One region of the Azorhizobium sp. AG788 genome, then DNA from elsewhere that is predicted to be linked to it. Evidence: riboswitches for the same ligand, from Rfam matches in the RefSeq annotation. Region 1 holds a riboswitch; the other holds the start of a gene.
The links. A riboswitch is a leader RNA that binds a small molecule or an ion and turns the genes downstream of it on or off. The one in region 1 is predicted to bind S-adenosylmethionine.
Positions count from the first base shown of each region.

Region 2: linked by a shared signal. The riboswitch ahead of DFO45_RS00920 (O-succinylhomoserine sulfhydrylase) and the one ahead of DFO45_RS04585 (low specificity L-threonine aldolase) in region 1 are both predicted to bind S-adenosylmethionine.

Region 1 is NZ_SOBM01000002.1:126,222-129,620, reverse strand. It holds gene DFO45_RS04590 (XRE family transcriptional regulator) at 1-469, shown strand, start outside; gene DFO45_RS04585 (low specificity L-threonine aldolase) at 493-1,557, opposite strand; SAM-I-IV-variant riboswitch at 1,612-1,719, opposite strand; gene DFO45_RS04580 (N-carbamoyl-D-amino-acid hydrolase) at 2,304-3,239, shown strand; gene DFO45_RS04575 (amidohydrolase/deacetylase family metallohydrolase) at 3,281-3,399, shown strand, end outside.
Region 2 is NZ_SOBM01000001.1:191,920-195,318, forward strand. It holds gene DFO45_RS00915 (TRAP transporter small permease subunit) at 1-396, opposite strand, end outside; gene DFO45_RS00920 (O-succinylhomoserine sulfhydrylase) at 517-1,719, opposite strand; SAM riboswitch at 1,772-1,851, opposite strand; gene DFO45_RS00925 (2'-deoxycytidine 5'-triphosphate deaminase) at 1,909-3,033, shown strand; gene DFO45_RS00930 (FUSC family protein) at 3,040-3,399, opposite strand, start outside.

The DNA.
Region 1 (3,399 bases):
GACCAACGGGCTCGGCATCGCCATCGCTGAGCTGTTTCACTCGGCGGCAGACAGGGGCCCGCCCGCAGCCCAGATGGTGACCGCGCGCCGCAGCATCAGCCGCGCGAAGGACGGCGACGTCATCGACACGCGCACCTATTCCTATGCCTATAAATGCACCGACCTCATGTCGAAGGCGATGGTGCCCATCACCGGAGAACTGCGCGCCCGCACGCTGGCGGAATTCGGCCCGCTCATCCGCCATCCGGGCGAGGAATATGTCTATGTGACCGCCGGCCGGGTGGAGGTGCATACGGAATATTATGCGCCCGAGATCCTGGAGACCGGCGACAGCCTCTATATCGACAGTTCCATGGGCCACGCTTATCTCAACGCGGGCGAGGATCCGGCCCGCATCGTCTGTGTTTGCACGGCGGAATCGCCGGACCTCTATCAGCAGTTGCGGCAGATGGCGCTGCGGGAGGCCTGAGCCTCCCGCCCGCCCACAATGTCTCAGGCCGCGATCGCCCGGATGTCGGCGGCCAGTTGATCGACCCGCGCGAGATCCGCGTCCCAGGCGAACATGAAGCGCGCGCCGCCGCCGATGAAGGTATAGAAGCGCCATCCCTTCTCCCGAAGTGCCGCGAGCACCGCCTCCGGCGCGCGCAGGAAGACGGCATTCGCCTCCACCGGGAACATGGGCTCGACACCGGACACATCCGCGATGGCGGCGGCGAGACGCCGGGCGCAGGCATTGCCGTGGGCGGCATTGCGCAGCCACGCCCCGCTCTCCAGAACGCCGACCCAGGGGGCGGAGAGGAAGCGCATCTTGGAGGCGAGCTGGCCCGCCTGCTTGCAGCGATAGTCGAAATCGAGGGCCAGCGCGCGATCGAAGAACAGGATCGCCTCGCCCACCGCCATGCCATTCTTGGTGCCACCGAAGCACAGCACGTCAACGCCCACCTTCCAGGTCATCTCCGCCGGCGAGCAGCCGAGCGCGGCGCAGGCATTGGCAAACCGCGCACCGTCCATGTGCAGACGCAGGCCGAGGTCGCGGCAGACGGCGGAAAGGGCCGCGATCTCATCCAGCGTATAGACTTGGCCAGTCTCGGTGGGCTGGGTGATGGTGACGGCGCGGGGCTTTGGATAATGGATGTCCGAGCGGCCCGTGGCGAGCGCACGCACCGCATCCGGCGTCAGCTTGCCACCGTCGGTGGTCGCCACCAGCAGCTTGGAGCCGTTGGAGAAGAATTCGGGCGCGCCGCATTCGTCCGTCTCCACATGGGCCGAGGCCGCGCAGATGACACTGTGATACGACTGACAGAGCGAGGCCAGCGCCAGCGAATTGGCCGCTGTGCCGTTGAAGGCGAAGAACACCTCGCAATTGGTCTGGAACAGGGCTCGGAAGGCATCGGATGCGCGATGGGTCCAGTCGTCGTCGCCATAGGCGACGGCGGACCCCTCATTGGCCTCGGCCATGGCCGCCCACGCCTCCGGACAGATGCCGGCATAATTGTCGCTGGCGAATTGCTGGGGCTGGCTTTGCTGCTGCTCGACGCTCTGGCGGTCCTGGCTCACGGCGGGTCTTCCTCTCTGATCCTGGCCTGTCACCAAGACGGAACGACGCGCGTGGCTTTTCCCGTTTGTTGCCGGTCAGGCCACATCCCTCCTGTGACGGAGGCACCACCTTGCCCGGGAGCAGGTTGGTGCCGGGCGCCGGCCCGACTCTTGATGCAGGTCTTGCGGTAGCATGACGCAACCATGCGCGCAAGCAACGTCGTCGTGGCCGCCACCCCAGCGCCATCAGCATCGTGGGACGTCGGCGGACGCGAAGGTGACGTGAAGGTCACGCGGACAGATGGCCCATCTCCGCGGGCAAGCGTCCCCTCCGCCAGACGTTGAGCACGCGCCCAGGATTTGGAAACAGCGGCCGTCCTTCTGGCATCGGGCGGCATTAGTCGGCTCGAAACGGTCACGGCGCGTGTCGGCTCGCGCGAACAAGTGCATCGCACAAGTATTCACGCAGGTGCACACGGATAATTCCGCAACTGCACAGAGCTGCGCGACAATTAGACTTGGCATCATCGGATCAGTCTTTGTTGACCCGATGTTTTGCCCATATATTGTTCAAACGCCCCTTCCTGCGGCATCCCCGGCGTCCCCGCATGAGAGGAACAGTGCTTGCGCTTCAAGTGGCATACCAGCGGCACACAGATCCGACCATGTGGCACGCCTCTTGCGAAGCGTGAGCAGGATGGCTTCCTCACGAAGTCGAAGACGCGGGGAGTTCCTTTGCACGTCGCTCACTTGCCTAAGGCTGGCCCGTGTCCCGTATCCTGACCGTCGCTGCCGCCCAGTTGGGTCCTATCCAGCGTGCGGATACGCGCGCTTCCGTCGTGCGGCGCCTCTGCGACCTGCTGCGGCAGGCCGCCGGGCATGGCTGCGATCTCGTGGTCTTCCCGGAACTTGCGCTCACCACCTTCTTTCCGCGCTGGTATACGGAAGACCAGACCGAGATCGACGCCTTCTTCGAAACGGCACTTCCTTCGGCCGAGACGGCTCCCCTCTTTGCGCTCGCCGGTGCGCTGAAGGTGGGCTTCTGCCTCGGCTATGCGGAACTGGTGGAGGAAGGCGGCCGGCTGCGACGCTTCAACACCTCGGTCATCGTCGACAAGTCGGGCGAGATCGTTCTCAAGTATCGCAAGATTCATCTGCCCGGCCATGCCGACCACGAACCTTGGCGCGCCTTCCAGCATCTGGAGAAGCGCTATTTCGAGGTTGGGAATCTGAATTGGCCGGTCCGCCGCATCATGGGCGGCGTGCTCGGCATGGCCATCTGCAACGACCGGCGCTGGCCCGAGACCTATCGCGTGATGGGCCTCAAGGGCGTTGAGATGGTGCTCATCGGCTACAACACGCCGCGCCACAATCCGCCCGCCCCCGACCACGACCGGCTCTCCGAGTTTCACAACCAGCTCTCCATGCAGGCCGGCGCCTATCAGAACGGCACGTGGGTGGTGGGCGCGGCCAAATGCGGCGTGGAGGAAGGCTGCGAGATGATCGGCGCCTCCTCGATCATTGCCCCGTCCGGCCAGATCGTGGCGCAGGCGCTAACGCAGGACGATGAACTGGTGCTCGCCCGCTGCGACCTCGACATGTGCGCCTCCTACAAGGAGACCACCTTCAATTTCGCCAAGCACCGGCAGCCGGAGGCCTATCGGCTGATCGTCGAGCAGACGGGCGCCATCGCGCCCGAATGAGCGTCCGCTGCCCTTTGAATTTTCCGTCTGGAGACTGGTAGATGGCTTTTGATCTGATCCTGCGCGGCGGCCATGTGATCGACCCCTCGCAGAATATCGACGCGGTGATGGATGTGGCCTTCACCGACGGCAAGGTGGCGAAGGTCGGCAAGAACCTGAA
Region 2 (3,399 bases), on a different contig from region 1:
GAAGCCGGGATTATAGGTCTCGGGAAAGGCTTCGAGACTGAGGGTCGAACGCCACGCCATGTCCCATCCCGCGCCCAGCAGCCAGAGGGACCAGGGCAGCAGTCCGATGGCGGCGCCGATGCGGGCGAGCCGCGCCCGTGTGCGCGGGCCGTAGCGATGGGCGAAGATGTCGCTGGCAAGGTGCGCTCTCGCCCGCGTCGCGGCGGTGACGGCGACCGCCACATAGAGGCCGAACAGCCACTGGCCGAGGTCGTTGGCCTCGCGCGAATAGGCGTGCACCACCTCGCGCAAGGGCCATTGCAGGAAGAGGAGGAGGGCGATGGGCAGGATGAGCCAGCGCCCGCCCGCAAGTGCCGCGCCGATGCCTGCGGAGGTCAAGCCCGCCAGCCGTTCCATCCCTCGCCTCCTGCCCGTTGATCCGGGCTTGCGGCAAAGGTAGCGGGCGGCGGCGGGCTGTCCAGATTCTCCCAGCGTCAGACGAAGCGGGGCAGAGGCAGGGCCCCGTCCAAATCCGCCTCAGACGGCTTTCAGCGCCTGCACGATATCCGAGACGAGATCGTCCGGATGCTCAAGGCCCACGGAAAGGCGCACGAGGCCGTCCGAAATGCCCATTTCCGCCCGCGCCTCGGGGGTGAAGCGCTGGTGGGTGGTGGTGGCCGGATGGGTGAGCAGGCTCTTGGAGTCTCCCAGATTGTTGGAGATCCGGATCACCTTCAGCGCATTGGCGAAGCGGAAGGCACCCTCCTTGCCGCCGCCCACCACGAAGGTGACGAGCGTGCCGCCGCCGGTCATCTGCCGGCGGGCGAGGGCTGCCTGCGGATGGTCGGCGCGGAAGGGATAGAGCACCTTCTCCACCTTCGGCTCGGCAGCCAGCGCATCCGCCAGCGTCGCGGCGGAGGACTGGGCGCGCTCCACGCGCAGGCCCAGCGTCTCGAGGCCCTTCAGCAGCACCCAGGCATTGAAGGGCGAGATCGAGGGGCCGGTCTGGCGCAGGAAGGTCTGCAGGTGGTCGGTCACGAACTGCTGCGAGGACAGCACCACGCCGCCGAGGCAACGGCCCTGCCCGTCGATATGCTTGGTGGCCGAATAGACCACGACATCCGCGCCCAGCTCGAAGGGCTTCTGGAGCAGGGGGGTCGCGAACACATTGTCCACGATGAGCAGAGCGCCCTGGGCGTGGGCGATGTCCGCCACCGCCTTCACGTCGATGATTTCGAGCGTCGGGTTGGTGGGGCTTTCGAGGAAGAAGATCTTGGTGTTGGGCCGCGCCGCCGCCTTCCAGGCGTCGAGGTCCGTGCCGTTCACCAGCGTCGTCTCGACGCCGTAGCGGGGCAGGAAGTCTTCCAGGATCCAGCGGCAGGAGCCGAACAGCGCGCGGGCGGCCACCACATGATCGCCGGCCTTGAGCTGGCAGAGCAGGGAGGCGTTCACCGCCGCCATGCCGGAGGCAGTGGCGCGGGCCGCCTCGGCGCCGTCGAGCAGCGCCATGCGCTCCTCGAACATGGCGGTGGTGGGATTGCCGTAACGGGAATAAACGAAGCCGGGGTCCTCGCCCTTGAAGCGGGCCTCGCAGGCTTCGGCATTGTCATAGACGAAGCCCTGCGTCAGGTAGAGCGCCTCCGACGTCTCGCCATAGGGCGAGCGGGTGGTGCCGCCGTGCACGAGCAGGGTTTCGGGATGCAGGGTTGACGGATCCGGGGGGACGAACTTCGATGCCACGGTTCAAGCCTTCAGGTGAGGCCGGGACCCGTGGATGCAGGCACGATGCGCGCCTGCCACGTCCCCGGCCTTTTAGCGATCTGTTTAACGTGGCAGCAAGCCGGCCGGCTCAAATTCTCCACGAGCCGGGGCAGTTAACGCCGTGGGCCGCTTGGCGTCAAGCCGAGCGTCCGTTAAAACGAACGATAGATGGAAGCGGAGCCGCGCGTGGGCGAACAGTATAAAGCAGGCATTCTCCCGGCGCAGGCCATTGCGGCGCTTGTGGAAAGCGGCGGCATCTCCACGCGGCGCGCGCTCGATGACGACCAGATCCAGCCGGCGAGCCTGGACCTGCGTCTCGGTCGCACGGCCTGGCGCATCCGCGCCAGCTTCCTCCCCGGCGCCGGCAATACGGTGAAGGACCGCCTGTCGGAGCTTGTGCTGCACAAGCTCGACCTTTCGGACGGTGCGGTGCTGGAGACGGGGGGCGTCTATCTCGTTCCTCTTTTCGAACGGCTCCGCCTGCCCATCGACGTGGCGGCGTCCACCAATCCGAAAAGCTCCACCGGCCGGCTCGATGTCTTCACCCGCGTCATCGCGGACGGGGCACGGGCCTTCGATGCCATCCCCATGGGCTATGCCGGCCCGCTGTATCTGGAAATCGCGCCGCGCACCTTCCCCATCCTCGTGCGCACCGGGTCGCGTCTGTCACAGGTGCGCTTCCGGCGCGGGGTAGCGCGACTCTCCGATCTCGAGCTGCTGAACCTCCAGCAGGAGCAGCGCCTGGTGGATTCCGACGCGCCGGACGTCGCCGGTGGCGGCATCGCGCTCGGCGTCGATCTCGCCGGCGCTGCGTGGAACGGCATCCTCGGCTTCCGGGCCAAGAAGCACACCGGCGTCGTGGACGTGGACAAGCGCGCGGCGCTCGACGTGGAGGACTTCTGGGAGCCCATCCGCGCGCGCGGCCATTCTTCGCTCGTGCTTGATCCGGACGCCTTCTACATCCTCGCCTCCCGCGAGGCGGTTCAGGTGCCGCCGGAGCATGCGGCGGAGATGGTGCCCTTCGATCCGCTGGTGGGCGAGTTCCGCGTGCATTACGCGGGCTTCTTCGATCCCGGCTTCGGCCATCCGGCCGCGGGCGGCAGCGGGGCGCGGGCGGTGCTGGAAGTGCGCTCGCGCGAGGTGCCCTTCATCCTTGAACATGGCCAGACCGTCGGCCGCCTGGTCTATGAGCGGATGGCGGCGCGGCCGGACCATCTTTATGGCGAGGCGCTCGGCTCCAATTATCAGGGGCAGGGCCTGAAGCTCTCCAAGCACTTCCGCCCCTTCGCCTGAGGCGGCTCAGCTCTCCGCGGTCTCCGGCCGTTCCGCCTTGGCCGGTTCGGCCTCGGTGGAAGGCGTGGGGGAGGCGACGCGCCGGTCCAGCACGCTCTGGAGGTCGCCCAGCGGCTGGAGGATGGCGTCGGAGAAGGCGAGATAGTCCGCCACGAAGGGCAGCAGCCGGCGGGACGTGTCGTCCGTGAGATTGCCCAGCGCCGCCTGGAGCGCGGCCTCGAGCTGCGGGGCGGCGGTGGTGGAGACGGCGGGCGCCGCCGTGCCAAGCGCCAGGTCGAAGCCCTGGAGGGTGCGCGAGCGCGCCGCTTCCAGCACGTTCACCAGTTCCTCCGGCGGCGACAGGGCCGAGAGCCGCTGGGCGGCATC